3 regions of the Dietzia sp. Die43 genome follow, and region 1 is predicted to be linked to each of the others. Evidence: riboswitches for the same ligand, from Rfam matches in the RefSeq annotation. Region 1 holds a riboswitch; each other region holds the start of a gene.
The links. Region 1 has a riboswitch for cobalamin ahead of NR111_RS16915 (ABC transporter substrate-binding protein). Riboswitches for the same ligand answer to the same signal wherever they lie in the genome.

Region 1 (10,428 bases):
CCTGGACAGACCCGGTCCTGCCCGAGTTCGCCGAGGTGAACAGGTCGGTCCCCCGCCTGGCCGACAACGCGCCGTCGATGGAGGCCGTCCTCGACGTGGAACCGGACTTCGTCACCGCCTCCTTCGGCAGCACCCTCGGGGAGGGCGGGGTCGCCGCCCGCGAGCAGTTCCACGAACTCGGCGTGGGTACGTACCTCTCCCCCACCGACTGCGTGGGCAAGGTCGCCGACTCCGGGGACGGCGTCCGCGAGACCCCGCTCACCCCGGACCTGCTCTACCGCGAGATCACCGAGCTCGCCCGGATCTTCGACGTGGAGCAGGCCGGTGACGAGCTGGTGGCGGACCTCCAGCGCAGGCTCGATGAGGCCGCCGAGAGCGTCGATGCCCGCGGTGTCTCCGCGATGTACTGGTTCGCCAACTCCGAGTCCCCGTACCTGGCCGGCTGCTGCGGTGCCCCCGGCCTCATCTCGATCACCCTGGGCCTGGAGAACGCCTTCGACGACACCACCCAGGAGTGGCCGCAGATCAGCTGGGAGGTCGTGGCCGAGCGCGACCCGGACGTCATCGTCGTGGGCGACCTGACCCGCAAGAGCCAGACCGCCGAGACCGCGGAGGCCAAGATCGCCTACCTCGAGTCCAACCCCGTCACCCGGGAGATGGCGGCGGTCCGGGAGAAGCGGTTCATCGACATCACCGGCGCCGAGATGAACCCGTCGCTGCGCACGATCTACGGGGTGGAGACCGTCGCGGCGGGGCTCACCGAGCTGGGCCTCATCACGCCGGGGGCCGGCGCGCCGGACCCGGCCAACTGACCCGATGACCCTCGCACCCGAGAGGACCACCGCCCCGGTGGTCCCGGCGCCACCGCGCCGGCGGCCGGCTCTGCGGCGACCGTCCGCACTGGTCACCCTGTGGCTCGGTGGCCTGGGGCTGCTGGCGGTGTCGACGGCGCTCGTCATCACCATCGGCCCGTCCGGACTCACCGCCGCCGACGTTATCCAGTCCGCGCTGGCCCGACTCACGGGAGCCGACTCCGGGCTCACGCGGATCGAGGAGGGGATCATCTGGAACCTGCGGCTTCCGCGCACTCTCATGGCGGCCCTGGCCGGGGCGGGGCTCGCACTGTGCGGCGTCATCCTGCAGTCGCTGCTGCGCAACCCCCTGGCCGACCCGTACATCCTCGGCATCTCCTCGGGCGCATCCACCGGGGCGGTCCTCGTGGTGGTGCTCGGGGTCGGCGCGGGCGCGGTCGGGCTCACCACGGGGGCGTTCGTCGGGGCGCTCACCGCGTTCGGCTTCGTCCTGGTCCTGGCCTTCGCGTCCGGCGGGACGCCCGACCGGGTGGTGCTGGCGGGGGTCGCGGCGACCCAGCTGTTCTCCGCGGTGACCTCGTTCGTCGTCTACATCGCCGCCGACGCCGAGCAGACCCGCGGCGTGCTGTTCTGGCTGCTCGGCTCGCTGGCCTCCGTCCGCTGGTCGGACGTGGCGGTGTGCGGCGTCGTGGTCCTGCTCGGGCTGGTGGCGTGCCTGCTGCACACCTCCAGCCTCGACGCGTTCACCTTCGGCCAGGACGCCGCGGCCGCCCTCGGCGTCAACGTGGCCCGCACCCGGCTGGTGCTCATGGTGGTGACGGCGCTCGTCACGGCCGTCATCGTGAGCACCTGCGGGGCGATCGGCTTCGTGGGTCTGGTGCTGCCACACGCCGCGCGAGCCCTGGTCGGCGGCCGGCACCGGGTCCTCGTCCCGACGGCGGCGCTGATGGGCGCCGTGTTCGTCGTGTGGATCGACGCGGTCTCCCGCACCGTGATCGCGCCCCAGGAGTTGCCGATCGGGGTGGCCACCGCACTCATCGGCGTCCCGGCCTTCGTCGGGCTCCTCCTCCGCCGGGGACACGGCCGATGACCGCCGCCCCGTCGACCCTCGAGGCTCGAGGCGTCTCGTGGTCCGTGCGCGGCCGGACCATCCTCGACGACGTCACCGTAGCTCCCGCCCCCGGCACAATGGTCGGGGTGCTGGGGCCGAACGGATCCGGCAAGTCGACGCTCCTGCGCATCCTGACGGGCGTGCTCCGGCCCGACACCGGATCGGTGCACCTCGACGGCACGGACATCCGATCACTCCCCCGCAAACGCCTGTCCCGGCGCCTGGCACTGGTGGCGCAGGAGGCGACCACCGACCAGAACCCCACGGTCCGGGAGGTCATCGAACTCGGCCGCATCCCCCATCGCGCGGCCTGGTCGGGTCCAGGTCCCGGGGACGACGGGGTGGTGCGGCGCGCGGCGGCCACGACCGGCCTCGGCGACCGCCTGGACCAGCGGTACGCGACCCTGTCCGGCGGCGAGCGGCAGCGGGTGCAGATCGCGCGGGCCCTGGCCCAGGAACCCGGTGTGCTGGTCCTCGACGAACCGACCAACCACCTCGACATCCGCCACCAACTCGACCTGCTGGCCCTGGTCCGCGCCACCGACACCACGGTGATCGCGGCCCTACACGATCTCACCCTGGCGGCCACGTTCTGCGACCATCTGATCGTATTGTCCGGTGGGCGACTCGTGACCGGCGGCGCGCCCCACGAGGTGCTCACCGCCGACCTGATCCGGGAGGTGTACGGAGTGGAGGCCGAGGTGACCCACGACGGGCGGGGGGCGCATGTCCGCTATCTCGCGCGCTGACCCCCACCCGCACCGCGCGTCGTGCACGCGCCGCCGCGGTGACGGGTACGCGCTTGCCGCCCGCGCGGCGGGCATCGCGGCCGGGTTCGCCCTCGATCGCCTCGTCGGCGACCCGCGACGGTTCCACCCCGTCGCGGGCTTCGGCCGGGTCGCGCTCGCCGTGGAGTCGCGGCTCCTCCGGCCCGGCCGGACGCCCAACGCGCAGCGGGCGGCGGGCCTGCTGTTCACCGGCGTCCTCGTGGGGGGCACCGCCGCTGCAGTGACGGGCGTCGGACGTCTCGCCGGACGGAACCGCGTCGCGGCAGTGGCGTGGGACGCGGCCGTGGTGTGGTCGTGCCTGGGCGGGTCCTCGTTGCTCGCGGTCGCGGGGCGGCAGGGTGACCTGCTCGCCCGGGGCGATCACGCGGGTTCCCGGGACCTGTTGCCGTGGTTGTGCGGACGGGATCCGGCCGCGCTCGGCCCGGAGGATCTCGCGCGGGCTGTCGTCGAATCCGTCGCGGAGAACACCTCCGATGCGGCGGTGGCGACGCTGTTCTGGGCCGCGGTGGCGGGTTCGCCCGGCGCCGCCGTCCACCGCGCGGCCAACACGCTCGACGCGATGGTGGGTCACCGTTCGGAGCGGTACCGCCACTTCGGCACCGCCGCGGCGCGGTTCGACGACGTGCTGGGGTTCCTGCCGGCCCGGGTGGCCGGCGCGCTCGGGGTGGTCTGCGCCCCGACCGTGGGCGGGAGTCCCGCCGGGGCCCTGCGGGCGTGGCTCCGTGACGCACCGGCGCACCCGAGCCCGAACGCCGGGGTCGTCGAAGCCGTGTGCGCGGGCGCCCTGGGGGTCCGGCTTGGCGGGCCCACGCCGTACCCGTACGGCGTGGAGGACCGGGCGGTCCTCGGTGACGGCCGGTCGGTCCGGGACGACGACATCCGCCGCGCGATCCTCCTGCACGACCGCGTCCAGGTGGGCACCGTCGCGCTGGCCGTGCTGGGCGTGGTCGTGCGTCGCGCCGTCCTCGGGCGTAGCCGGGCCACGAAGCGCGGGTGGTCGGCTCCGCCGAGCCGGGGTACCTGCACCGCACGCGGACGCGGTGTGCCTATCCTGAGGGCGTACTGCTGACATCCGGAACGAGCAGGGGAAGACCGGTGGGAATCCGGCGCTGACCCGCAACGGTGTGTGGCCACTTTCGTGACCGCGAGCCCGATTACCTGCCCGGATGTTCGCGACTCCGAGTACATCGCCGAGGTCTGCGATCCGGGGTCCTGTCAGGTGACGTGGTGTCGTCGTCGACTCCTACCCTCCTGCGGGTCTCACGTGTCGTCGACCGCACGACACGATCCGAGGACTGATCATGTTCCGTCGCCACCCCAGAATCACGCTCGCCACCCTCCTCGTCGCGGGGGTCGCCCTCACCGGCTGCTCCCGCGGCGAGGCGCTCGCGGAAGGCGGCCCGGTCGAGTCGTTCGCCGACCCTGTGACCGTCACCAACTGTGAGCGCGAGACCACCTACACCGCTGCGCCCCGGCGCATCATCTCGATGAATGACCACGTCACCGAGACCCTCATCCAGATGGGGGCCGGCGACCGGATCGTCGGCATGGGCTACGGCGAGCAGGACGATGTCCTGCCGGAGGTCGCCGAGCAGTTCGAGGCCATTCCGTCCCTCTCGGAGGAGTACCCCACCTGGGAGCAGATCGTGGACCTCGAGCCGGACCTCGTGGTGGCCGGGATGCGCAGCGCCTTCGACGACAAGGAAGGCCGCAGCCGCGACGCCCTCGAGACCGCGGGGATCCACACCTTCCTGTTCTCCGAGTACTGCGGAGAAGGCTTCGGCGACCTGTCGATGCTCGAGACCGACTTCTCCCAGCTCGGCCGGATCCTCGACGTCGAGCCGGGGGCACGGGACCTGACCGACCGGATCACCGGCGAGATGAGGGAGATCCGAGAGACGCTCGATGCGTCGGGTGTCACCGGCACCCCCACGTTCTTCTACGACGGCGGCGAATCAGAACCGACGACGATCGGCGGCGTGGGCATCGGACAACTGATCGGCGAGTACGCGGGCGCGGACAACATCTTCTCCGAGGGCGACCGCCCCTATCTCACGTCCACATGGGAGATCCTGGGCGAGCGTCAGCCCGAGGCGATCGTGGTACTCGACTACGGCGCCACCAGCGCGGAGGACAAGATCGCCTACCTGCGCGCGCAGCCCATCATGTCCACGACGCCGGCGATCCGTGAGAACCGCATCGTGGTGGTCCCGCTGTCCGACTTCTTCGAGAGCTCGCGGATGACGACCTCCACCGAGACCATCGCCCGTGAGCTGCACCCGCACGCGTTCGGGCAGTGACATGACGACCGTCGCCGAGAACACCGGCGGGCGCGTTGACCGCGCCGGCACGGGCATCGATCCCCGCCCCGGCTCCGGGCGCATCGCCGATGCCCCGCCCACCGGGCGGCGGTCGCTGTGGCTCATCTGTCTCCCGCTCGTGGCGGTGCTCGCGATGACGATCGCGGCCGGGGTCTCCCTGGGCTCGGTGTCCATCCCGATCGGGGACGTGTGGGCGATCGTCGCGCACCGCCTGGCGCCGGGGGTCTTCGACCCGTGGTGGACCGACGCCCGCGAGGCGATCGTCCTCGAGTCGCGACTGCCCCGGGCGCTCATGGCGGCGGCCGTGGGCGCGTCGCTGGCCGTGGCGGGTGGCGTCGCCCAGGCGGTCACCCGAAATCCTCTCGCCGACCCGTATCTGCTCGGCGTCTCCTCGGGCGCGGGCTTCGGCGTCGTGGTGCTCACGGTCCTCGGCGTGGGCGCCGGGATGTGGGGCGTGTTCACCCTGCCGATCGCGGCGTTCCTCGGCGCGCTGCTCCCGCTGGCGGGCGTCGTCCTGGTGGCCCGCCGCGCCCATGACACGACCGCCATCGTGCTGGTCGGGGCGGCCATGACGATGGTGTTCGGTGCGCTCAACACGTTCACGTTGCTGGTCCTCGGCGACGACCATCAACTCGGTACCGTCATGCGTTGGCTCGCGGGCGGGTTCGGTGACGCCGGGTGGACCATGCTGTGGGCGCCCGTTGCTATCCTCGCCGTCGCCGGCACGGTGGTGATCCTGTGCAGCCGCCACCTCGACCTGCTTCTCACCGGTGACGACGGCGCCACCGCGATGGGCGTGAACGTGCCCCGGTTCCGGGTGCTCATGCTGCTGCTCGTCTCCCTGCTCACCGCGGGCGCGGTGGCGGTCTCCGGGACGATCGGCTTCATCGGCCTGCTCATCCCCCACCTCGCGGGGTTCTTCACGGGCCGCACCGCGGCGCGCCTGCTTCCCGCGGCGGCCCTGCTCGGCGCGGTCGCGTTGGTGCTGGCCGACCTCGCCGCCCGCGCGGTGAGCGAGGGCACCGAGCTGCCGGTGGGCGTGGTCACCGGCGTCGTGGGCGGCCCGGTGTTCCTGCTGATGTTGTGGCACCGCTACGGGAAGGCGTCGCGATGAGCACCCTCTCCGCGCACGGCGTCTCCGCCCGGCTCGGCGGTCGGCGGATCCTCCACGGTGTCGACCTCACGGTCGCGCCCGGGCGGGTCACCGCACTCGTCGGCCCGAACGGCAGCGGCAAGACCACGCTGCTGCGCACCTGCTATCGCGCGCTGCCGTCCGCCGCGGGGATGGTGACGCTCGACGACGCCGACATCGCCTCGCTGCGTCGCCGCACGCTGGCCCGCGCGGTGGGGGCCAGTACGCAGGAACCGGTCTCGTTGGGCGGCATCACGGTCCGCGAGTCGGTGCGCCTGGGCCGGACGGTCACACGGGGACTTCTCGAGCCCTTCGGCGCCGACGACGCGGCGGTCGTGGAGGATGTCCTCGCCCGGGTCGGGTTGACCGAGCTGGCCGAGCGAGACGTGGTGGCACTGTCGGGCGGCGAGAAGCAACGCGTGTCGATCGCGCGCACCCTCGCCCAGCGGCCCGAGGTGCTCCTGCTGGACGAGCCGACCAATCACCTCGACCTGCACCAGCAATTGTCGGTTCTACGCCTGCTCCGCGAGTTGGCGGCCGACGGGCTGGCGGTGCTGCTCACGATCCACGATCTGCGGATGGCCACCGAGTACTGCGACGTCATCGCGGTCCTGCACCGCGGTCACCTCGTCGCGACCGGTGCGCCGGAGCAGGTCCTGGACGCCGCGGTGCTGCGGGAGGTGTTCGGGGTGCGTGGCGAGGTGCGGGCGGGGCCGGACGGCCGCCGCACGCTCGACGTGGCGGGGCTCGCCGATGCGTGACGGGACCGTGGGTGACGACGGCGACGACGACGAGCTCCGCGCCCCCGAGACCGTGACAGCCGCGTACTCGGGCGTCTCGGACCTCCTCGGCGACTTCGTCCGCACCATCGAACACGGCCCGGAGGTCCTGCCCGGATCGGTGCTGACGGACCCGCGGTGGCTGGCCCGGCGGGTGGAGGACACCGGCCGGCGCTGGAACCATGGCGATCCGCGGGTGAATGGCACGCTGTGGTGGTACTCGGCCAGTTCGACGCTGGTGGCCGCGCCGCTGGTCATGCTGCTCGCGATCGGCCGCGCGCCCGATCCCCGACCGCAGCGGCTCTCCGTCTCGCTGCAGCCGAACGGCTATCTCCACTCGGCGCTGTCGGAACACCTCCTGCCGTCGACCGCGGCCTACGCCGACGCGCTGCTGGAGGCCCACGGCGAGGTGATCGCCGCCCTCGCGGAGGTCTCGGGCGCAGCACCGCGGGCGCTGTGGGCGATCGCGACCGACTCCATCGCGAACCGCGCGCTCGAGGCGGGTCGCGCGGCGGGCGACCCGAATCGCGGCTCCGAGCTCGCACACGCCGTGTGCCGCCCGCCGCTGCTACCGGCTCGGTACATCGATGTGGAGGGCCCCGAGCGGACCCGCCGGTTCGTCCGCCGCAGCTCCTGCTGCCTCATCTATCTGGCCACCGACGGCGGCACGTGCGCGAGCTGCCCGCGCCGTGCCCCGGAGGACCGCCGAGCCGAGCTCGTCCGTCGGACGTAGTTTCGCGATCCGCGCATCCGCGACCACTCGTCGAGGGCGGACCCGGCCGGCCGACTACCCACAGCTCGCTCCGGCGGACAGCTGCCCTGCCAGCCCGGCGACCGCCCCGATCACGGTGATCGCGGGCGGCGCGACCTGAGCCTCGGCCGCCTGCCGCGCGATCGTCGCCAGCGTCCCGTGCAGGACGCGCTCCGCCGGGGTGGAGCCGTTCTCGACCAGCACAGCCGGGGTGTCCCCGGGCATCCCCTCGGCCAGGAGTTCCGCGGTGATGGCGGGCAGGGTCGTGACCGCCATGAGCAACACCAGCGTGGTCCCGGACCTGGCGAGCGCGCCGTAGTCGAGGGTCGAGTGCGGGCTGTCGGGCGGGACGTGCCCGGAGATCACCGACACGCCCTGCGAGAGTCCGCGGTGGGTGGCCGGGACGCCGGCGAGGGCCGGAACCGACAGGGCCGAGGTGACGCCCGGGATCACGGTGACGGGCACCCCGGCCGCGGTGCACGCGAGGTGCTCCTCGGCGCCGCGGCCGAACAGGAAGCTGTCGCCGCCCTTGAGTCGGACGACGGTGCGCCCGCGCCGCGCGTGCTCGACGAGGATCCGGTTGATCTCCTCCTGCGGGGTCGCCGGACCGAAGGGCACCTTGCCCACGTCGATCACCTCGATGCCGGGGTCGAGCTCGTCGAGGATCGACACCGGTCCCAGGCGGTCGGTCACCACCACGTCGGCGGTGCGGACTGCGTCGAGGCCGGCCACGGTCATCAGCCCCGGGTCCCCCGGCCCGCCGCCGACCAGCACGACCCGGCCCGCGCAGTCCCGCGCGACCGTGGCGCCGGCGCTGTCCTTCCCGCCGGTCGTCCCGGCCGTCGCCCCGGCGGTGTCCTTCTCAGCCGTCATCGGGCCGTCGTCCCTTCTCCGCGTCGCAGTAGATACACGTCCATCACCCAGCCGTGCTCGTCGCGCAGCCGCTCGCGGTGCGCGCGCAGGTCCGGCAGGACGTCGCCCACGCGGCCCGCGACGAGCGTCTCGCCGGCGTCGCCGAGGTTCCCGCCCCACCAGATGTGCCAGTCGGCCAGGTCATCGAGCGGCAGATCGCCGTTGAGCATCACCACCACGTTGTCGGCGCCGGCGGCCACGACCTCGCGCAGCCGGCGGCCGGTGGTCACGGTGACCGTGCCGCCGATCTCGTGCAGGACCAGACGGTGGCGCGCGGCCAGAACCTGGAGCGCGGAGATCCCGGGCACGACCTCCACCTCCAGGTCCAGCGCACCGCGCTCGGCGATCCGGTCGAGGATCCTCAGCGTGGAGTCGTAGAACGCCGGGTCGCCCCACACGGGGATCGCCACATCGCCGGGCCGGGAGGCCACGACGCGTTCCCAGGCCAGGGAGCGGGCCTCGTGCCAGTCCGTCACCACCCCGCGATACCCGGCGTCGGAGGAGGTCGACGACGACGAGCGGTCCCTCTCCGGATCGGGCACACCCACCAACTCGACGCCCGGCGCGTGGCGGGCGAGCAGCTGCGCGCGGAGATCGACCAACGGGTCGGCCGGGCCTTTGACGGCCGCGAGGGCGTAGTCGCTGGCGCGCAGGGCCCGGGCGGCCTCGACCGTGATCTGGTCGAGCCCGCCCGAGCCGATGCCCACGACCCGCACCCGCCTGCGGCCGGTGGGGAACTCAGTCACCGTGGGACTCCTCGAGATCGCCCTCCACATCGAGGTAGACCTGCCGCATCCGGTCCATGATGCCCGCATCGGGCTCGGCCCACATCCCGCGGTCGGCGGCCTCGGAGAGCCGCTCGATCATCCCGCGCAGCGCCCACGGGTTGGACCGGCGCAGGAACTCCTGGTTGGTCTCGTCCAGGACGTACTCGCGGGCGAGCGAGTCGTACATCCAGTCGTGGACCACGCCGGCGGTCGCATCGAACCCGAAGAGGTAGTCCACCGTGGCCGCCAGCTCGAACGCCCCCTTGTAGCCGTGCCGCTGCATGGCCGCGATCCACCGCGGGTTCACCACTCGCGCGCGGAACACCCGCGTGGTCTCCTCCGCCAGCGACCGGGTGCGGACGGCGTCGGGCGTGGTCGAGTCGCCCACATAGGCGCGCGGCTCGGCGCCGGTGAGGGCGCGGACGGTGGCGATCATCCCGCCGTGGTACTGGAAGTAGTCGTCCGAGTCGGCGATGTCGTGCTCGCGGGTGTCGATGTTCTTGGCCGCCACCGCAATGCGCCGGTAGTTGGTGCGCATGTCGTCGGCCGCGGGGACTCCGTCGAGGTCGCGGCCGTAGGCGTACCCGCCCCAGCGGGTGTAGACCTCGGCCAGGTCTCGGTCGTCGCGCCAGTTGCCCGCCTCGATGGTCTGCAGGATTCCCGCCCCGTACGAGCCGGGCGCGGAGCCGAAGATCCGGGTGGTGGCGCGGCGTTGATCCGAGTGCTCGGCGAGGTCGGCCCGCGTGTGGGCGGCGACGAAGTTGTGTTCGTCGGGCTCGTCCAGCTCGGCGACCATCCGCACGGCGTCGTCGAGCATCCCGATGACGTGCGGGAACGCATCGCGGAAGAAGCCGGAGATGCGCACGGTCACGTCGACGCGCGGGCGGCCCAGTTCCTCGGACGGGACCACCTCCAGGCCCGTGACCCGGCGGGAGGCCTCGTCCCACTCGGGGCGGACGCCCAGCAGGGCCAGGACCTCGGCGATGTCGTCCCCGGAGGTGCGCATGGCCGAGGTGCCCCAGATCGACAGCCCCACCGAGCTCGGGTACTCACCG
Region 2 (10,428 bases), on a different contig from region 1:
CTCCGCTGGCCGACGACGCGTTCCCGCGTTCGACCTTCCGCCTGCCTAGTTCTCCAGGGCGTTCACCACGGTGAGTTCGCCGTCGGAATGCGAGACGCGGATGCGCTTCTTGTCGAGCTTGCCGACGGAGGTCTTGGGGATCTCGTGGACGAACGCGAACTTCTCGGGCACCTGCCACTTGGCCATCCGTTCGGCCAGGTGATCGCGCAGCTCCTCGACGCTCGGGTCGGGCACACCGTCCTTGACGACGATGGTGGCCAGCGGCCGCTCGTCCCACTTGGGGTCGGGGACACCGATCACGGCGGCCTCCGCCACGGACGGGTGCTCGAGGAGGTAGTTCTCCACCTCGACGGACGAGATCCACTCGCCACCGGACTTGATGATGTCCTTCGCGCGGTCGGTGAGCTGCAGGAACGCCTCGGGCTTGATATACCCCACGTCGCCGGTGCGCAGCCAGCCGTCGTCGAAGGAGTCCGAGGCGTCCACCTTGTAGTAACTGCCGGTGATCCACGGGCCGCGGACCTCCAGCTCGCCGACGGACTCGCCGTCCCATGGCAGGGCCTGGCCGGAATCGTCGACGATACGGGCCTTCACGCCGGCGATGAGTCGGCCCTGCGTCATGCGGAGCTCGAACTGCTTCTCCTCCGGCAGGGATGCCTTCGGGCGGGACAGGGTGCCGATGGGCGAGGTCTCGGTCATGCCCCACGCGTGGACGATGTTGATCCCGTATTTGTCCCGGAACTTGCGGATCAGCTCCGGCGGGCACGAGCTGCCGCCCACGACGACCGCACGGAAGCTCGACATGTCGATGGGGTGGTCCACGCTGTACGCGTCCACTGCCTGCCAGATCGTGGGGACGGCGGCGGCCAGCGTCGGACGCTCGGAGGCGATCATCGCGGCCAGCGGCTCGGGCTGTAGGAAACGCTCCGGCATGAGCAGCGAGGCGCCCACCATGAACGCGGCGTACGGCAGGCCCCACGACATGGCGTGGAACATCGGCACGATCGCCAGCACGTTGTCGTCGAGCGAGATGTCCATGCCGTCGGACATGCACACCTGCATCGAGTGGAGGTAGATCGACCGGTGCGAGTAGACGACGCCCTTCGGGTCGCCGGTGGTGCCCGAGGTGTAGGCCATCGCGGCGCCGGAGTTCTCGTCGACCTCCGGCCAATCGAACTCGGTGGGCTGGGCGGCGAGGAGCGCGTCGTAGTCGTGCACCTGGATGCCCTCGGGAGCCTCGAGGTTCGCGGCGCCCCCACCGGTGACGATGACGTGCTCGACCGTCGAGAACCGGGGCAGGAGCGGCTGCAGGAGCGGGACGAGGCTCGGGTCGACGATCACGACCTTGTCCTCTGCGTGGTTGGCCACGAACTCGAGCTGGTCCGGGAACAGCCGGATGTTCAGCGGATGCAGCACGGCGCCCATGGACGGGATCGCGAGGTAGGCCTCCAAGTGCTCGGAGTTGTTCCACTGGAATGTGGCGACCCGCTGGTCACCGTCGACCCCCAGGGAACGCAGCGCGTTGGCCAGCTGCGCGGCGTGCTTGCCCAGATCGCCGTAGGTGATCTTCCGTGGTCCCTGATCGGTCCAGGTGGTGACGACCGCATCGGAGTGGACGGTCGCACCGAACTGCAGGATCGTGCTGATGTTCAACTGCTCCGGCATCATCGTGCTCTTCATGAGGGGCTCCTTGATCGAGGGGTGGCGTCTGTCACTCTCGTGTCGAGACTACCTGCCGTCGACGACGTTCCTGGTTCGTATGGTCGACTACCCGTCGAGGTCGTCGAAGACGGTCTGGACCGTCCTCATCGCCGAGAGCGCCGCCGGCGCGCCGCAGTACCCCGAGGCGTGGATGACCGCCTCGGTTATCTCCTCGCGGGTCAACCCGTTGGTCAACCCGCCGCGCACGTGCCCCGCCAGCTCGGCGTCCGCGCGCAGTGCCACGAGCATCCCGATGTTGAGCAGGCTGCGGTCCCGGCGGCCCAGCCCGGGCCGGTTCCAGATGTTGCCCCACACGTTCTCGGTGACCACGTGCTGGATCGCCTCCGACTCCGTCCCGACAGCCCGGTCCATCGCCCGGTCGACGAAGTCGTCGCTCATCACCTCGCGCCTGGTCGCGAAACCCTGCTCGCGCAGATCCGCGGCCGAAGGCCCCTCGCCTGCAGAACTCGTCGTCGTCGTCATCTCCACGGTCCTCTCCCACTGCCGACAGGTATCGCGATCCATCCTCCCCGACCGTCGTCACCAGCTCCGCGTGACCTCGCCCCGCCCCGGCCAGGCGCGGGGACGGCTCGGACAGGGGCGGCGGCGGAGGCACGCAGATGGGCGGACGCGGCGGCGGGTGGGATACCCTCGACGGGTCCGGCCACCAGCGTCGGACCCCGCGGCAACTCGGCGGAAGTCGGTGCGAATCCGACGCTGTCCCGCAACTGTGATCCCGTCTCAGGACGGGCGAGCCAGGTCGGCCGGTTCCGCGGCAGCCGTACGTACTGACCTCGGACGAAGGACGGTCGCGTGCAGCGGCCCCGGCCGCGGCCCGAGCTGTTTTCGTCCTCCGAATCACGGAGGATGCCATGCACCATCCACGAGCCCGCCGGGCAGGAGCCCGCTCGCTGCTGCTCGCCCCCCTGGCCGCCCTGGCTCTGGTCGCCACCGCGTGCAGCGGCACCGGCGGCGACGACCCGGCCCCGGCCGACCAGACCTCCGCCGCGGCCGACGAGCCGCAGGCGATCGTCTCGCTGGCCCCCACCACCACCGAGATGCTCTACGCCGTCGGCGCCGGGGACAGCGTCGTGGCGGTCGACGAGCGGTCCGACTTCCCCTCCGACGCCCCGGTCACCGACCTGTCCGGGTACACGCCCAACCTCGAGGCGATCCTGGGGTACGCGCCGGACCTCGTCGTGCTCACCGACGACACCGGGGACATCGTGGCGGGCCTCGAACGCTCCGGCGTCGAGGTGCTGCAGCTGCCCGCCGCGCAGACCCTCGACGACACCTACGCCCAGCTCGAGCAGGTCGGGGCGGCCACCGGGCACATCGGCGAGGCCGCCGAACTCGTGTCGCGGATGCGTGGCGAGATCGACGAGATCGTCGCCTCGGTGCCGGAGCGCGAGACGCCGCTGACGTACTTCCACGAGCTCGACGACACCTATTACACCGTCACCGACGACACCTACGTCGGCGAGATCTACTCCCTGCTGGGCCTGACCTCGATCGCCACCGGCGACGATCCCTACCCGCAGCTGTCCGAGGAACTCATCCTCGAGGCCGACCCGGACCTGGTGTTCCTCGCCGACGGCCAGTGCTGCGGCGTCACCCCCGAGGTCGTGGCCGAGCGGCCGGGCTGGGACGGACTCACCGCCGTGCGCGAGGGGCGCGTCCACGTGGTCGACGAGGACCTGTCCAGCCGGTGGGGCCCGCGGGTGGTCGACTTCATGCGCGAGGTCGCCGAGATCGTCACCGCGGTGCCCGATGCCGCGCCGGAGACCGCGGGGAGCCCCGCGAACCAGCCCGCCTCGTGACCCGCCCGTCGCCCCGCCACGCCCTCGTGCTGGGCGGGGCGACGCTGTTGCTGGCCGCGGCGGTCCTGCTCGGCACCCTCATCGGCCCGGCCGGCCTCACCCCGGGCGGCGTGGTGCTCGAGCTGGTGGGCCGGCTGCCGCTGGTCGACATCGACTCCGGGTTCACCGAGCGTCAGCAGGTAATCCTGTGGGAGATCCGCATCCCGCGCGTGGTGCTGGGCGCGATCGTCGGCGCGATGCTGGCGATCGCCGGGGCCACCTACCAGGGCGTGTTCCGCAACCCGCTCGCCGACCCGTACCTGCTGGGGGTGTCCAGCGGGGCGGGGCTGGGTGCCACCCTGGCGATCGTCGTGGGCGGCGCGATGGGCTCGGCGATGGTGCCGCCCGCCGCGTTCGCCGGCGGCATGATCGCGGTGCTGGCCACCTACACGCTGGGCCGCAGTGTCGGCGGCGGACGCAGCGAGGTCGTCATCATCCTCGCCGGCGTCGCGGTGGCGGCGTTCGCCAGCGCCATCCAGACGTTCTTCATGCAGCGCCACGACGAGACCCTGCGGCAGGTGTACTCGTGGATGCTCGGCCGGCTCACGACAAGCGGCTGGACCGACGTGCAGACCGTGCTGCCGTACGTGCTCGTGGCGGTGGCCGTGATCGCCCTGTTCCGGCGCACCCTCGACGTGATGGCGGTCGGGGACGCCGAGGCCGCCACGCTGGGTATCGCCCCGGCGCGGGTGCGCCTGGTCCTCATCAGCGTGGCCACCCTCGGGACGGCGGCGGTGGTGTCCGTGTCGGGTCTGATCGGGTTCGTGGGCATCGTCATCCCGCACGCCGTGCGGATGCTCATCGGGCCCGGGCACCGGCTGCTGCTGCCGGTGTCGCTGCTGGTCGGCGCGGCCTTCCTCATCCTCGCCGACGTCGTCGCCCGCACCGCGATGAGCCCGGCCGAGCTGCCCATCGGCGTGGTCACCGCCGCGATCGGCGCCCCGTTCTTCCTCATCGTCCTGCGCCGCAGCCGGGGGCACATATGACCACCACGCCACCCACGCCACCCGCGTCAGCCGCGGCGGCCGCGGCGGCCGCGCCAGTCGCACTGGCCTGCCGCGACCTGCACGTCACCCGGGACCGCACGGCCATCCTCCACGGCATCGACCTCGCCGTGGACGCCGGATCGTGGGTATCCCTGGTGGGCCCCAACGGCTCCGGCAAGACGACCCTGCTGTTCGCGCTCGCCGGGCTCATCCCCGCCGCCGGTCACATCGAGGTCGACGGACTGACCCCGCGCCGCGCGGGTCGCCGCACGGTGGCACGGACCGTAGCGATGATGCCGCAGCGCCCGGTCGTCCCCGAGGGGGTCACCGCGCGCGAGCTCATCGGACTCGGCCGCACCCCGCACATCGGCCGGTTCGGCACCGAGACCGCCGACGACCACGAGGTCGTCGACCGCGTCATCGACCGCCTGGACCTGCACGACCTGGCCTCGCGCAACGCCACGACGCTGTCCGGCGGCGAACTGCAGCGGGTGGTGTTGGGCCGCTCGCTGGCGCAGGAACCGCGGGTCCTGCTGCTCGACGAGCCCACGAGCGCACTGGACATCGGCCACCAGCAGCAGGTGCTCGACCTGGTGGACTCCATGCGCCGCGAGACCGGCCTGACCGTCGTGGCGGCGATGCACGACCTCACCTCGGCCGCCCACTACGGGCAGCGGCTGGTGTTGCTCGACCGGGGCCGTGTGGTGGCCGACGGCCGGCCCGAGGAGGTCCTCACCGTCGAGCGGGTGGCGCAGGTCTACGACGCGCGGGTGGAGGTCCTCGACCGCCGCGACGGCCGCGCCGTGTTGCCGCTGCGTGAGGCGGGGCCGGACCGCGCGCCCGGGTCGGCGCCGGGGCCGGGGTGGGCGCCCGGCGCGGCGCCGGAGGCGGGCGTCTGATGGAGGTCGTCCTGCTGGGGACCGGCGCCGCGGACGGCTGGCCCAACCCGTTCTGCCGGTGTCCGTCGTGCGACGAGGCACGCCGGCTCGGCGTGGTGCGAGGCCAGACCTCCGCGCTTGTCGACGACGAGCTGCTGGTCGACTGCGGACCGGAGGCACCTGGCTCGGCCGTGCGGCTCGGACGGTCTCTGGCGGGGGTGCGGCATCTGCTCGTCACGCACGCCCACGCCGACCATCTCGGACCCCAGGTCCTGCTGTTCCGCTCGTGGGTCCCCGACGCCGGTGAGCTGGAGGTGGTCGGCCCCGCGGACGCGCTCGACGCGTGTCGGCCCTGGGTGGGCCCCGACGACCCGGTGCGCTTCGTCCCCGTCTCCGCCGGGGACCGGCTCAGGGTCGGCGCGTACGACGTGCGGGTGCTGCCCGCCCGGCACCGCGTGTTCCGCGAGGGCGACGCGGTGCTCTACGACGTGACCGGGCCCGGCGGCGCCCGCCTGCTGTGGGCGAGCGACACCGGGCCGTGGGACGACGAGTGGTTCACCGCGGTGCGCGGCGCCCGCTACGACGCGGTCTTCCTCGAGGAGACACTGGGCGACCGCGAGGAGATCTCCCCCGCCCACCTGGGCCTGGACCGGTTCGGGGCGATGCTCCGGCGACTGCGCGACATCGGGGCGGTCGACGAGCGGACCGACGTGGTGGCCGTGCACCTGGGCCACCACAATCCGCCGCCCGACGAGCTGGACGCGCGCCTGCGGGAGCACGGTGCGCGGGCCGGCGTCGACGGCGAGGTCGTCCGCTGCGGGGAGGCTCCCCGGCTGTACTGACCCGGTCTCGTCAGCCCGGGCGCGCTGGTCAGTGGCGCTGGTCAGTCGCGCTGGTCAGCCGCGCTCGAGGAACCGCGCCGCGCCGTGCTGGAGGAGATCGAATGCCTCGTCCAGGTAGGACTCGGCGGAGTCGGCGGGCCCGGCCCCACCCGGTCGGTGCCTGAGCACCGACGCCCCGGCGGCGAGGCTCAGGTCGACCATGACGCGGACCCGGAACCGGTTGAGTTGCGGTGCTCGGCGGCCGACCGCCTCGTAGAGCGGATCCAGGATGTTCTCGGCGATGCTGGTCCGGGCGTCCGGACCGAGCATGAGGCCGATCTGTTCCCCGGCCACCAGCAGGTTCTCGGCGGCGTCGATGTCGTCCGCCGAGCGCCCGTAGAGCTCGTGGAAGGTCGAGCGCAGGACATCCAGTGGCGACAGGTCCGCCGGCGCCTGCTCGACCTGCTCGACCCACTCGTCCACCTGCTCACGCAGGAAGTGCACGAGCGCGTCCTCGCGGTGCGGAAAATAGTTGTGGAACGTCCGCGTGGACACCCCGGCCCGGCCCGCGATGGCCGACACCGTGGCCCCCTCGGCGCCCTCGGACACCAGGAGTTCCACGGCGGCCACCGCGAGCCGGCTGCGGGTGTCGGCCTTCTTGCGCTCACGCAGGCTAGGCATCGACGCGGGCCTTCTCACCACCGTCGGCGGATGCCACAGCGGAGCTCTCCTGCTGCCCGGTCTCCAGGGCGGAGCCCTCCACGTCGACGGTGGGGAGGATCTTGTCCAACCACCGCGGCAGGCCCCAGGCGCGCTCGCCGAGGAGGAACATCACCGCGGGGATGATCGTCATGCGGACGATGAAGGCGTCGAACAGCACGGCGACCGCCAGGGCGAAGCCCATCACCTTGATGAACTGCTCGTCGATCAACATGAACGCGGCGAAGACGCTGATCATGATCAGGGCCGCCGCGGTGACCACGCGGGCGCCGTGCTTGAAGCCGTTGGCGACCGCGTTGTGGGCGGTCTTGCCGTGGACCCAGCCCTCGCGCATGCGCGAGACCAGGAAGACCTGGTAGTCCATGGCGAGCCCGAACACGATGCCGATGAGCATGATGGGCAGGAAGCTGATGACCGGCTGCGGATCGGAGATGATGCCCAGCCAACCCTCCTGCCAGATCGCGACGGTGATGCCGAAGGTCGCCGCCACCGAGAGACCGAAGCCCAGGGCGGCGATCAGCGGCACCCAGATCGACCGGAACACCAACATGAGCAGCATGAACGCGAGCGTGAGGACGATGCCGACATACGGCAGCAGCACCTCGGTCAGACGCTCGGAGATGTCCTCGTAGATCGGGGTGACGCCGGTGACGGAGTAGGTCCCCCCGGTCTCCTGCTCGAAGCCCTCGGCTCCGGACCGGATCTCCTCGAGGACGCTCGCGGCGCGCTCGTCGGTGGCACCGTACTCGGGGGTGATGAGCACCTGGGCGGCGTCACCGGCCTCGTTGGTTTCGATGATCTGCGCGTTCTCCACCCCGTCGAACGCCTGGATCTGATCCACCGCGGCGGCCCACGCCGCCGGACGCTCCTCCTCCGGCACCTGCAGGGTGTCGACGAGCGCGATCATCGGGGCGTTGCGGCCCGGGCCGAACGCTTCCTCCGTCATGTCGTACGCCATACGGTTCGGGGTGTCCGGGGCCATCGTGCCGTCGGACGGCATGGCCAGCCGCAGCTGCGCGGCCGGGATGGCCAGCAGGAGGAGCAGCAGGACACCGGCGCCCGCGAAGAGCACGGGACGGGCACGGATCCGGCGGACCCACGCCAGGCCCATCGTCGGCTTCTCGTCCTCCGGGTCGGGCGCCTTGACGCCCTTGATGCGGGCGGCGAAGAGCTTGGTGCCGACCGCGCCGAGGATGGCCGGCAGCAGCGTGATCGCGACCAGCACGGCGATCGCCACCGTCGCGGCGGCGGACAGCGCCATCGCGGTGAGGAACGGGATGTTGATGATCGACAGCGCCGCGAGGGCGATGAGCACGGTCAGTCCTGCGAAGACGACCGCGGATCCGGCCTTGCCGACCGCGAGCCCGGCGAGGTGTGCACGCTTGTGGGCGTCGATCGCCTTGAGTTTCTCCGCGAGTTCGGCGGGCTCGAGATCGTTGCCGCCGATGTGTTTGACCAGCTCGGTGCGGAAGCGCGACACGATGAACAGCGCGTAGTCGATACCCACGGCCAGGCCGATCATGGACGCCAGGGTCGGCGTCATGGTGTTGATCGTGTCGGTGAAGGCGGTGGCGGTGAAGATGCCGCCGATGCCGATCCCGACGCCGATGACGCCCGTGAGCAGCGGCATGCCGGCGGCGATGAGCGAACCGAAGGTGACCAGGAGGATCACGGCGGCGACCGCGATGCCGATGATCTCGCCGACGGCGCTGATCTCGGACATCTGGAAGGCGTTGCCGGAGTACGCGATCGTCAGGTCGCCCTCGTGCTCGGCGACGACCTCGGCGAAGGCCTCGCGGTCCTCGGCCTGCACGTCCATCGTGCTCTCGGCGTCGAACCGCACCTCGACCGTGCCGGTGCTCTCGTCCGGGCTGAGCGGGCTCAACGCGGCGATATCGGCCGCGATCTGCTCCTCGGTGATGCCCTGCTCGGCCTTGGCCGCGGTCAACTGCTCCGACAGCCCCTCGGCCGCGACCACCGGGCTGACCAGCGCGTCGGTCCCGGCGAGGAAGTCCAACTCGCGGAGATCGGCGAGGAAGGCGTCGACGTCCTCGGACACCGCCGGGTCGGTAAGAGTGCTGCCCTCGGGCGCCCCGATGACGACGGTCCCCGTCGGGGCGTCGAGCTGGCTGCCCGCGCCGGCGAACCTCTCCTGCATCTCCTCCTGGGTCTCGATCGACTCCAGTCCCGGGATCGAGAAGGTGGTGCTGGTCTGCTGGGTCAACGTGGCGGCGGCCGTGCCGACACCGACGATCAACAGCATCCAGGCTGCGATAAACCGCCATCTGAACAGATAGGCGGACCGCCCGATGCGGTAGAGGAATGACGCCATGCGCTGGCTCCTGGTGCGTAGGTGCGATTCGCGAACCCTCGAAGTCTTGCACGGTATCTGCACGATTGCACAACCCGTGCAATCTTTTGTGACACAGGACACCCCCGGGCGCCACGCGCGGCGGCAGAGCAGCTGCAACGGCATACCCCCCAGGGTGTCTTGCGCATACCCCTCGGGGTATGTATTGTCGTGGCACACCCCAAACAGGGAACCCGATCGACAAGGAGAGCAGCATGCTTCTCGAGCGCATCTACGACGAGGACCTCGCCCAGGCCGGCTACTTCATCGGCTGCCAGGCCAAGAACGAGGCGATGGTGGTGGACGCCCGCCGCGACGTCCGCGAGTACCTGGACCTGGCCGCGCGCCACGGCATGACGATCACAGGCGTCACCGAGACCCACATCCACGCCGACTACTTGTCCGGCACCCGCGAACTCGCGGAGGCCACCGGGGCGACCGTCTACGTCTCCGGTGAGGGCGGCGAGGACTGGCAGTACGGCTTCGAGGCCGAGCGGCTGCACCACGGTGACCAGATCAAGCTGGGCAACATCACCGTCGAGGCCGTGCACACGCCGGGCCACACCCCCGAGCACCTGTCGTTCCTCATCACCGACGGCGCATTCGCGGACGCCCCCGGGTACATGCTCACCGGCGACTTCGTCTTCTCCGGAGACCTCGGCCGACCGGATCTGCTCGACGAGGCCGCGGGCGGGGTCGACACCCGCTTCGAGGGCGCCAAGCAGATCTTCCGCAGCCTGAAGAACCAGTTCGTCACCCTGCCGGACCACGTCCAGGTCTTCCCCGGCCACGGTTCGGGCAGCGCCTGCGGCAAGGCCCTCGGCGCGCTGCCGTCGACCAGCGTCGGCTACGAGCGCCGCTTCGCATGGTGGGCCGGGTACGTCGAGCGTGACGACGAGCAGGGCTTCATCGACGAGATGCTCGACGGACAGCCGGACGCGCACGCCTACTTCGGCCGCATGAAGCGGCAGAACAAGGAGGGCCCGGCGGTGTTGGGTGCACTGGCCCCCTTGCGCGAGTTCGGCACCACCGAGCTGGCCGACGCCCTCGAGGCGAACGAGGTCGTCGTCGTCGACACCCGTGGCCAGGACGAGGTCCACGCCGGCACCGTCC
Region 3 (7,852 bases), on a different contig from region 1:
CACGCATTCTGGCCGGCCAGTATCTTGGCTTCGTCGGCATCCTCGGCGCCGCAGTGCTCGTCTCCCTGGGCGCGGGAGCCTTCCTGCCCCCGGGGGCCATCCCTTACTTCGGGCTGATCCCACTGGGCTTGGGACTGTGGGCCGCGTGGCAGGCCTGGCGCGGGGACGATGATGACGACGACGATGCAAAGGTCGAGGGCAAGAACGTCGCCGTGTGGACCGTGGCCGGCGTAACCTTCGCCAACGGCGGCGACAACATCGGCGTCTACGTCCCCGTCTTTCTCAACGTGGGCACGGGAGCCGTAGTTGCCTACTGCATCGTGTTCCTGGTGCTGGTGGCGGGACTGGTGGGCCTGGCCAAGTTCGTCGCCACCCGCCGACCGATCGCCGAAGTCCTAGAGCGCTGGGAACATATCCTGTTCCCGACTGTCCTGATCGGCCTGGGCGCCTTCATCCTGATCAGCGGCGGAGCATTCGGACTCTGACAAAACCGACGCAAACCCCACCGCGCACCCGTGAGCCGCCGACTCGCTCTAATTCTTCCGGCCAGAACGCCCGATTGGTACGTCGCCGCCTAGAAGTAGCCACAGAAGACCGCCACAGAGCGATCAAGTCCACAGCGACGATGGCGGGCTCGTACTCGTCCTGCTGGGGTGTACCCCAACGGCGCACAGGTCAGGCGCTACCCTCACCCCCTAATTCGTAATACGATTGTCGGCATGGCAAGGAAGATTCAGGGCCACCAAGTATCCGACGAACAGATCGATCAATGGGTCGACGAAGCCGAGGCTGGCTACGACCCCCAGTGGCTAAGCAAGCGCATGGGGCGGCCGGCGAGGGCTGATCAGGCCGCTAGAGTCGTACCGGTACGACTGACCGATGCCGAACTCCGCGCCGTCATGGCACGCGCCGAGCGCGAACATCTCAACCGATCCGAAGCGATCCGTCAGGCTCTGGCCCAATGGGCCGCCGCCTAGTGATCATCCGCAGATCCGCATACAAACACGGCATCGTCGACGACGACATTCGGACAGCGTTCGACACTCCCTTGTTGTCTGGACCGCTCGGCTTCGATTCCCAAGCCCGTGTCCTGGAGCTTGTCACCCTGCATTACGACGACGGCACCACTGAGGTCATCCACGCCATGAAGGCCAGACGCACTTACCTGGACCTGCTCGACTGAATCGTCCCGGCACGGCGCGCTACGCTTGGCTCCGCGGCCAGCCCGAGGGCATTATACGTGGTCCGCTACCTTGCCCGATCAGTTCAGGCCCTGGCGCTTCGACTCCCGCTCCGGGCTTGACGCGTACAGCCACGACTCCGCCTCGCCCGGCCGGACCAGCGCCCGCCCCACTAGGATGACCGCTGCCTGGCGCAGGCCGGCGGACTCGACCGCGTCCGCGATGTCGGCGAGCGTGCCGCGCAGCTCCACGCGGTGCGGGCGGCTCGCGCTGGCCACCACCGCCACCGGGCAGTCGGCACCGTGCGTGGGCACCAGACGCTCGGCCAGCTCACGGATCCGAGTGATCGCCAGGTGCAACACAAGCGTCGCGCCGGTGGCGGCGAAATTCTCCAACGACTCAGTCGACGGCATCGCCGTCGACCGCGCCTGAACGCGGGTGAGCACCACCGACTGCACAACCTCGGGAACCGTGAGCTCCACACCCAGCTCGGCGGCGGCCGCGGCATAGGCCGGAACACCAGGAACCACGTCCCACGGCACGCTGGCCGCGTCGAGGCGGCGAGTCTGCTCGGCGAGAGCCGAGTACAGCGACGGGTCACCCGAACACAGCCGGACCACCTCGAGCCCATCGGCGTGAGCGGCGACGATCTCGCCGATGATCCCGTCCAGGTCCAGATGCTGGGTGTCCACCAGCCGGGCCGCGGGTCGGCAGTGGTCGAGCACACCGTCGTCGAGATACGTCCCCGCGTACAGGCAGACGTCGGCGGCGGCAAGCGCCGCAGCCGCGCGCAGCGTCAGCAGGTCGGCGGCGCCGGGGCCGGCTCCCACGAAGTGAACGGTCACGAGCTCTCCCCTGTTTCCGAAGTATCAGCCGCAGCGACGAAGGGCTTCACGGCCGCCCACTGCACCACCGCACGGGCGGGGGCCCAGCCGGTGAACCGGCCGATCGAGTCCGCGTGCTCGACCTGGATCCTGGTCAGCTCCCCGCCGAATACGGCGCGGGTGTCGATGAGCGCGCGTTCGGTCTCCAGCGTCACCGCGTGCGCGACCAGCCGGCCGCCCGGGCGAAGTGCGTCCCAGCACTGTCGCAGCAGGCCAGGGGCAGTACCGCCCCCACCGATGAACACCGCGTCCGGCCGCGGCAGACCGTCCAGAGCCTGGGGCGCCCGTCCGTGGACGACCTCCAACGAGGGCACCCCGAGGGCGGCCGCGTTGCGCCTGATCCGGGCCGCCCGCTCGGAGTTCGCCTCCACCGCGGTCGCCCGACACGACGGGTGCGCGCGCATCCACTCGATGCCCACCGACCCGGCGCCAGCACCCACGTCCCACAAGTGCTCACCGGGGGCCGGCGCGAGCCGGGAGAGGGCAGAGGCTCGCAGGTCGCGGCGGGTGAGCTGGCCGTCGTTCTGGAAGTCGTCGTCGGGCAATCCCGGCGCCAGCCCGAGCGGCCGGGCGGACGCGTCGGCCACGCACTCGATGGCCAACACGTGTAGGGCGGGGGCCTCGTGATCGACAGCCCAGTCGCGCGCCGGGCAGCTGAAGCGCGCTTCCGACGGGCCCCCGAGATCGGACAGAACGGTCATCGCGCTCCCCCCGAAGCCGGCGCCGTCAAGTAGCGCTGCGACCTCTCCCGGCGTGTGCCGGTCCGCCGAGAGCACCAGCAGACGTCGCCCCGGTGCCAGTTCACGACCGAGCGCGCGGTGGTCGCGCAGCACCGCCACGGACTCGGCCGGCCACCGCATCCGGGCGCGGGCCAGAGCGACCGAGGACACCGCCGGGAGCACCTCGACCGCGTCCGCGCCGAGCAGGTCGATCAGGGTGGTGCCGATCCCGGCGACCAGCGGATCGCCCGAGGCCAGGGCTACGGTCGATCGCCCGCGGAACTGCGCGAGCAGCTCCGGCAACCCATCCCGCAGCGGCCGCGGCCACGGCACTCGTTCGGCCGTCACATCGCCCGGAACCATCGCCAGATGACGCTCCCCGCCGAGCACCACATCGGCGCCCAGGACGGCGCGACGGCGGGCCTCGTCGAGCCCCGCCCACCCGTCGCCGCCGATGCCGACGACCACCACCCGTGCATTCATGACGCGGAACCCTACCGCGACACCTGAGGCGCCCCGGGACAGGCCGTTGGGCTAGCCTGAAGCACCACACAACCGAACAGACCCCACAGCACGAGGTGCCCCACGACCCGCCCCAGGCGGAGCGGAGGGGAGAATCAGGGAAGCCGGTGAGAATCCGGCACAGGGCCCGCTACGGTAACCCGGCCTCTCAGGCGATCGCGCCCCGCGCGCACGTCCGAGATGGGCCGGGAAGTCCGGAGACCGGCCTCGCGCTGACCAGCCTGGCAGACGAGAGCGGGAGCCCCCATGCCACTGCACTACCCCTTCAGCGCTGTCGTCGGTTCCGACGACATGGCGCTGGCCCTGACCCTGACCGCGGTGTCCCCGGCGGTCGGCGGCGTGTTGATCCGCGGCGAGAAGGGCACGGCCAAGTCCACGATGGTCCGCGCCCTCGCCGGGATCCTGCCGGAGGTCGAGGTCGTCACCGGCGACCGCTTCTCCTCCGCACCCGACGACCGCGGCTCCGAGACCCCGGACGGGCGTATCCCGCACGACGCGCCCACCGAGCGGCGGCCGGTCCGCCTGGTCGAGCTGCCCATCGGGGTCTCCGAGGACCGCATCACCGGATCACTACACCTGGAGAGTGCGCTCACCGACGGGGTGACCGTGTTCCAACCGGGCCTACTCGCCCGCGCACACCGCGGACTGCTCTACGTGGACGAGGTCAACCTGCTCCACGACCACGTGGTGGACCTGCTGCTCGACGCCGCCGCGATGGGCAGGGTAACCGTGGAGCGCGACGGCATCTCGGTGGAGCACGCCGCGCGCTTCGTGCTGATCGGCACCATGAACCCCGAGGAGGGCGAGCTCCGGCCCCAGTTGCTGGACCGCTTCGGCCTCACCGTGGAGGTGGCCGCGCCCCGGGACCCGGAGCTGCGCGCCGAGGTGGTGCGCCGCCGGATCGCGTTCGAGGCCGACCCGGCGGGATTCGTCGCCGACCACGCCGCCGACGAGGCCGCCGTGCGCGAACGGATCGCCGCCGCGCGGCGCGTGCTCGACCGGGTGAGACTGACCCCCTGGGCGCTGACCACCATCGCCCGGGTGTGCGCGGGCTTCGACGTGGACGGCATGCGCGCCGACATCGTCACCGCCCGCACCGCCGCCGCCCACGCCGCATGGCAGGGCCGGACCCGGATCACCCGCGAGGACATCCGCGTCGCCGCGCGCATGGCACTGCCCCACCGCCGCCGTCGTGCCCCGTTCGATGCGCCGGGCCTCGACGAGGACCTGTTGGAACGGCTCCTGGGCGACGACGACGAGCCCGATCCCGACCCCCGGGACGAGACCGCGCCGGCCGACGACGCCGAACAGTCGGAGTCCGCAGACGAGTCCGCGTCGGCAGACACCCCGGACGCCGAGTCGACCCCGGCGCGGGCCTCGGCCGAGCACGCCGGGCACGAGCACTCGCCCGAGCAGACCGAGCAGAACGAGGACAGCCCCGGCGCTGGCGACGACTCCGGCACCGAGGGCCCGGACCAGGCGGACGGCCAATCGGACGACGACGCCGACGGCCGAGCCGACGAGCAGCCCGGCGGACACGCCGCGGAGGACACCCCCGGCGACGCCTCGCGGTCCGACGCTCCCGGGCCCACCCCGCCCGAGCCAGGCACGGTCACCGCGGCCGCAGCGCCGTACCGCACCCGCCTGCTCGCCGTCGCCGGCACCGGCCAGGGCGCTGCCGGCCGCCGATCGAGGGCCCTCACCACCAGCGGCCGCCGCATCGGCGCGGGCGCGTTCACCGGGTCCGACCTGCACCTGCCCGCCACGATCCGGTCCGCCGCGCCGCAGCAATCCGCCCGGGGTCGCGGAGCCGGTCCAGACGGCGGCCGACTCCGGCTGGCTGCCGAGGACCTGCGCTCGCCCGTCCGCGAGGGCCGCGAGTCCAACCTGGTTCTGTTCTGCGTGGACGCCTCCGGCTCCATGGCCGCTCGCACCCGGATGGAGCAGGTCAAGACCGCGATCCTCTCCCTGCTTCTGGACGCCTACCGCCGCCGCGACAAGGTGGGACTGGTGACCTTCCGCGGGTCCGCGGCCCACGTGGCCCTGCCGCCCACGTCGTCGGTCGACATCGCGGCCACCCGCCTCGCGGAACTCCCGGCGGGCGGCCGGACCCCACTGGCGGAGGGACTGCTCACCGCCGCCGAAGTCCTGCGCATCGAAGGCGTCCGCGATCCGCGGCGGCGGGCCCTCCTCGTCGTCGTCACCGACGGCCGCGCCACCCACGGCCCGGACGCCCTCGCCAGGTCCCGCACCGCGGCGACCGGGCTGGCCTCCCTCGGCGTGGCGTCGGTGGTCGTGGACTGCGAGACCGGCCGCTTCCGGATGGGCCTGGCCTCCGAGCTCGCCGGGCACCTGGGCGCTGAGCACGTGCCGTTGGGCGAGGTCACCGCCGAGGGACTCACCGACGCGGTCGGCGTTCACACAGCCCGCGCGCGCACCGCCCGCCCGCACGCCGCCGGCCCCCGGAACGAGGTGGCCTGATGCCCAAGGGACAGCCGGAGATCGTGCCCGACGACGGGCTCAGCACCCGGCAACGCCGCAACCGGCCGCTGGTCATGGTCCACACCGGGCCCGGCAAGGGGAAGTCCACCGCCGCGTTCGGCCTGGCAATGCGCGCGTGGAACCAGGGCTGGGACATCGGGGTGTTCCAGTTCGTCAAGTCCGCCAAGTGGCGCATCGGCGAGCAGACCGTCATGGAACGCCTCGCCCGCCTGCACGACGAGACCGGCGAGGGCGGGCCCGTCGAGTGGCACAAGATGGGCTCGGGGTGGTCGTGGTCGCGCAAGGACGGCACCGAGGACGACCACGCCGCCGACGCCGCCGAAGGCTGGGCCGAGATCAAGCGCCGACTGGCCGACGAGCGGCACGACCTTTATCTGCTCGACGAGTTCACCTATCCCATGAAGTGGGGCTGGGTGGACGTCGACGACGTGGTCGCCACCCTCGCCAGCCGCCCCGGACGGCAGCACGTGGTGATCACCGGCCGGGACGCCGACCCCCGGCTGCTCGAGGTCGCCGACCTGGTCACCGAGATGACCAAGGTCAAGCACCCGATGGACGCCGGGCAGAAGGGTCAGCGGGGCATCGAATGGTGACCGACCTCCCGCGGATCGTGGTGGCCGCGCCGGCGTCGGGGCACGGCAAGACCACCGTCGCGACCGGCCTCATGGCGGCGCTACGCCGCACCGGGCTGGAGGTCTCGGGGCACAAGGTTGGCCCCGACTACATCGACCCCGGGTACCACGCTCTGGCCACCGGGCGGCCGGGCCGCAACCTCGACCCGCACCTGGTGGGCGAGGAGCGGATCGTGCCGCTGCTGCTGCACGGCGCCGGCGCGGGTGGGGGCGCGGGCGGGGCCGGGATCGATGCGGGGCGGCCCGCCGACGTCGCGGTGATCGAGGGCGTCATGGGCCTGTACGACGGGCACATCGGCGGCGACGGGTTCGCCTCCACCGCTCACGTCGCCGCGCTCACCGGGACCCCCGTCGTGCTGGTCGTGGACATCTCCCACGCCTCGCGCAGCATCGCCGCGGTGGTGCTGGGGATGGCCTCCTTCGACCCGGCTGTGCGGATCGCCGGGGTGGTGCTCAACAAGGCCGGCTCGGTCCGCCACTCCGACGAGGTCCGACGCGCGCTGGCGCCCCTCAGCATCCCGGTGCTGGGTGTCCTCCAGCGCGACGACGACGTCACCGCCCCCTCCCGCCATCTCGGCCTGGTCCCCGCCGCCGAACGCCCGGAGGCCGCGCGCTCGCTCGACCACCTGGCCGGGAAGGTGGCCGCGTCGATCGACCTCGAGGCGGTCATGCGCATCGCGCGTGAGGCGCCGCCGCTGGCGGGCGAGGGTTGGTCGGCGCGCGTGGCGTTGGGTGGTGACCGAGCCCACGAGGTCGACGACGACGAGGGCCGCCCGCTCATCGCCGTGGCCGGTGGCCGGGCCTTCACGTTCCGCTATGCCGAGACGGTCGAGTTGCTCGAGGCGACCGGCTGCTCGGTCGTGCCGTTCGACCCGCTGTCCGACGAGGCACTGCCCGACACCGCCGCGGGGATCTACCTCGGGGGCGGGTTCCCCGAGGTGCACGCCGCGGACCTCGCCGCCAACGCGCCGATGCTGGGGGCGCTGCGCGCGGCGACGACGGCCGGGACGCCGACCGTCGCCGAGTGCGCGGGCCTGCTCTACCTCTGTCGCACCCTCGACGGTGTCCCCATGGTCGGTGCCGTTGACGCCGACGCGGCCATGGCCCCGCGGCTCACGCTGGCCTACCGCCGCTCGACCGCGGTCGCCGACAGTGTCCTTGCGACCGCCGGCACCGAGGTCACCGGCCACGAGTTCCACCGCACGGCCGTCAACCCGCCCGCCGGCGCGGCGGGCGCGGCGGGCTCTCACGCGGGCGTGCCCAGCACGGACGGGCCGGGCGCGGCTCCCGCCTGGACCAGCAGCGCCGGACCAGAGGGGTTCGTTAGCGGGTCGGTCCACGCGTCGTACCTGCACACGCACTGGGCCGGGCATCCGGCGCTCGCGGCCCGGTTCGCGGCGCAGGCTCGGCAG

Region 2: it holds a riboswitch for cobalamin, as region 1 does, so the genes downstream of both, NR111_RS05245 (ABC transporter substrate-binding protein) here and NR111_RS16915 (ABC transporter substrate-binding protein) in region 1, are expected to answer to the same signal.
Region 3: it holds a riboswitch for cobalamin, as region 1 does, so the genes downstream of both, NR111_RS17495 (magnesium chelatase subunit D family protein) here and NR111_RS16915 (ABC transporter substrate-binding protein) in region 1, are expected to answer to the same signal.

Annotation. Positions count from the first base shown of each region.
Region 1 covers NZ_JALJRF010000023.1:42,736-53,163, forward strand. The annotation lists gene NR111_RS16895 (ABC transporter substrate-binding protein) at 1-812, shown strand, start outside; gene NR111_RS16900 (iron ABC transporter permease) at 817-1,902, shown strand; gene NR111_RS16905 (ABC transporter ATP-binding protein) at 1,899-2,672, shown strand; gene NR111_RS16910 (cobalamin biosynthesis protein) at 2,650-3,780, shown strand; cobalamin riboswitch at 3,750-3,892, shown strand; gene NR111_RS16915 (ABC transporter substrate-binding protein) at 4,013-5,011, shown strand; gene NR111_RS16920 (FecCD family ABC transporter permease) at 5,013-6,146, shown strand; gene NR111_RS16925 (ABC transporter ATP-binding protein) at 6,143-6,925, shown strand; gene NR111_RS16930 ((2Fe-2S)-binding protein) at 6,918-7,676, shown strand; gene cobA (uroporphyrinogen-III C-methyltransferase) at 7,731-8,567, opposite strand; gene cobF (precorrin-6A synthase (deacetylating)) at 8,564-9,352, opposite strand; gene cobN (cobaltochelatase subunit CobN) at 9,345-10,428, opposite strand, start outside.
Region 2 covers NZ_JALJRF010000005.1:13,976-24,403, forward strand. The annotation lists gene NR111_RS05235 (long-chain fatty acid--CoA ligase) at 46-1,680, opposite strand; gene NR111_RS05240 (carboxymuconolactone decarboxylase family protein) at 1,768-2,184, opposite strand; cobalamin riboswitch at 2,341-2,485, shown strand; gene NR111_RS05245 (ABC transporter substrate-binding protein) at 2,574-3,521, shown strand; gene NR111_RS05250 (iron ABC transporter permease) at 3,518-4,546, shown strand; gene NR111_RS05255 (ABC transporter ATP-binding protein) at 4,543-5,445, shown strand; gene NR111_RS05260 (MBL fold metallo-hydrolase) at 5,445-6,266, shown strand; gene NR111_RS05265 (TetR/AcrR family transcriptional regulator) at 6,321-6,926, opposite strand; gene NR111_RS05270 (MMPL family transporter) at 6,919-9,297, opposite strand; gene NR111_RS05275 (rhodanese-like domain-containing protein) at 9,531-10,428, shown strand, end outside.
Region 3 covers NZ_JALJRF010000027.1:3,171-11,022, forward strand. The annotation lists gene NR111_RS17470 (cadmium resistance transporter) at 1-485, shown strand, start outside; gene NR111_RS17475 (ribbon-helix-helix protein, CopG family) at 720-977, shown strand; gene NR111_RS17480 (hypothetical protein) at 977-1,183, shown strand; gene NR111_RS17485 (cobalt-precorrin-4/precorrin-4 C(11)-methyltransferase) at 1,262-2,026, opposite strand; gene cbiT (precorrin-6Y C5,15-methyltransferase (decarboxylating) subunit CbiT) at 2,023-3,267, opposite strand; cobalamin riboswitch at 3,344-3,531, shown strand; gene NR111_RS17495 (magnesium chelatase subunit D family protein) at 3,553-5,787, shown strand; gene cobO (cob(I)yrinic acid a,c-diamide adenosyltransferase) at 5,787-6,401, shown strand; gene NR111_RS17505 (cobyrinate a,c-diamide synthase) at 6,395-7,852, shown strand, end outside.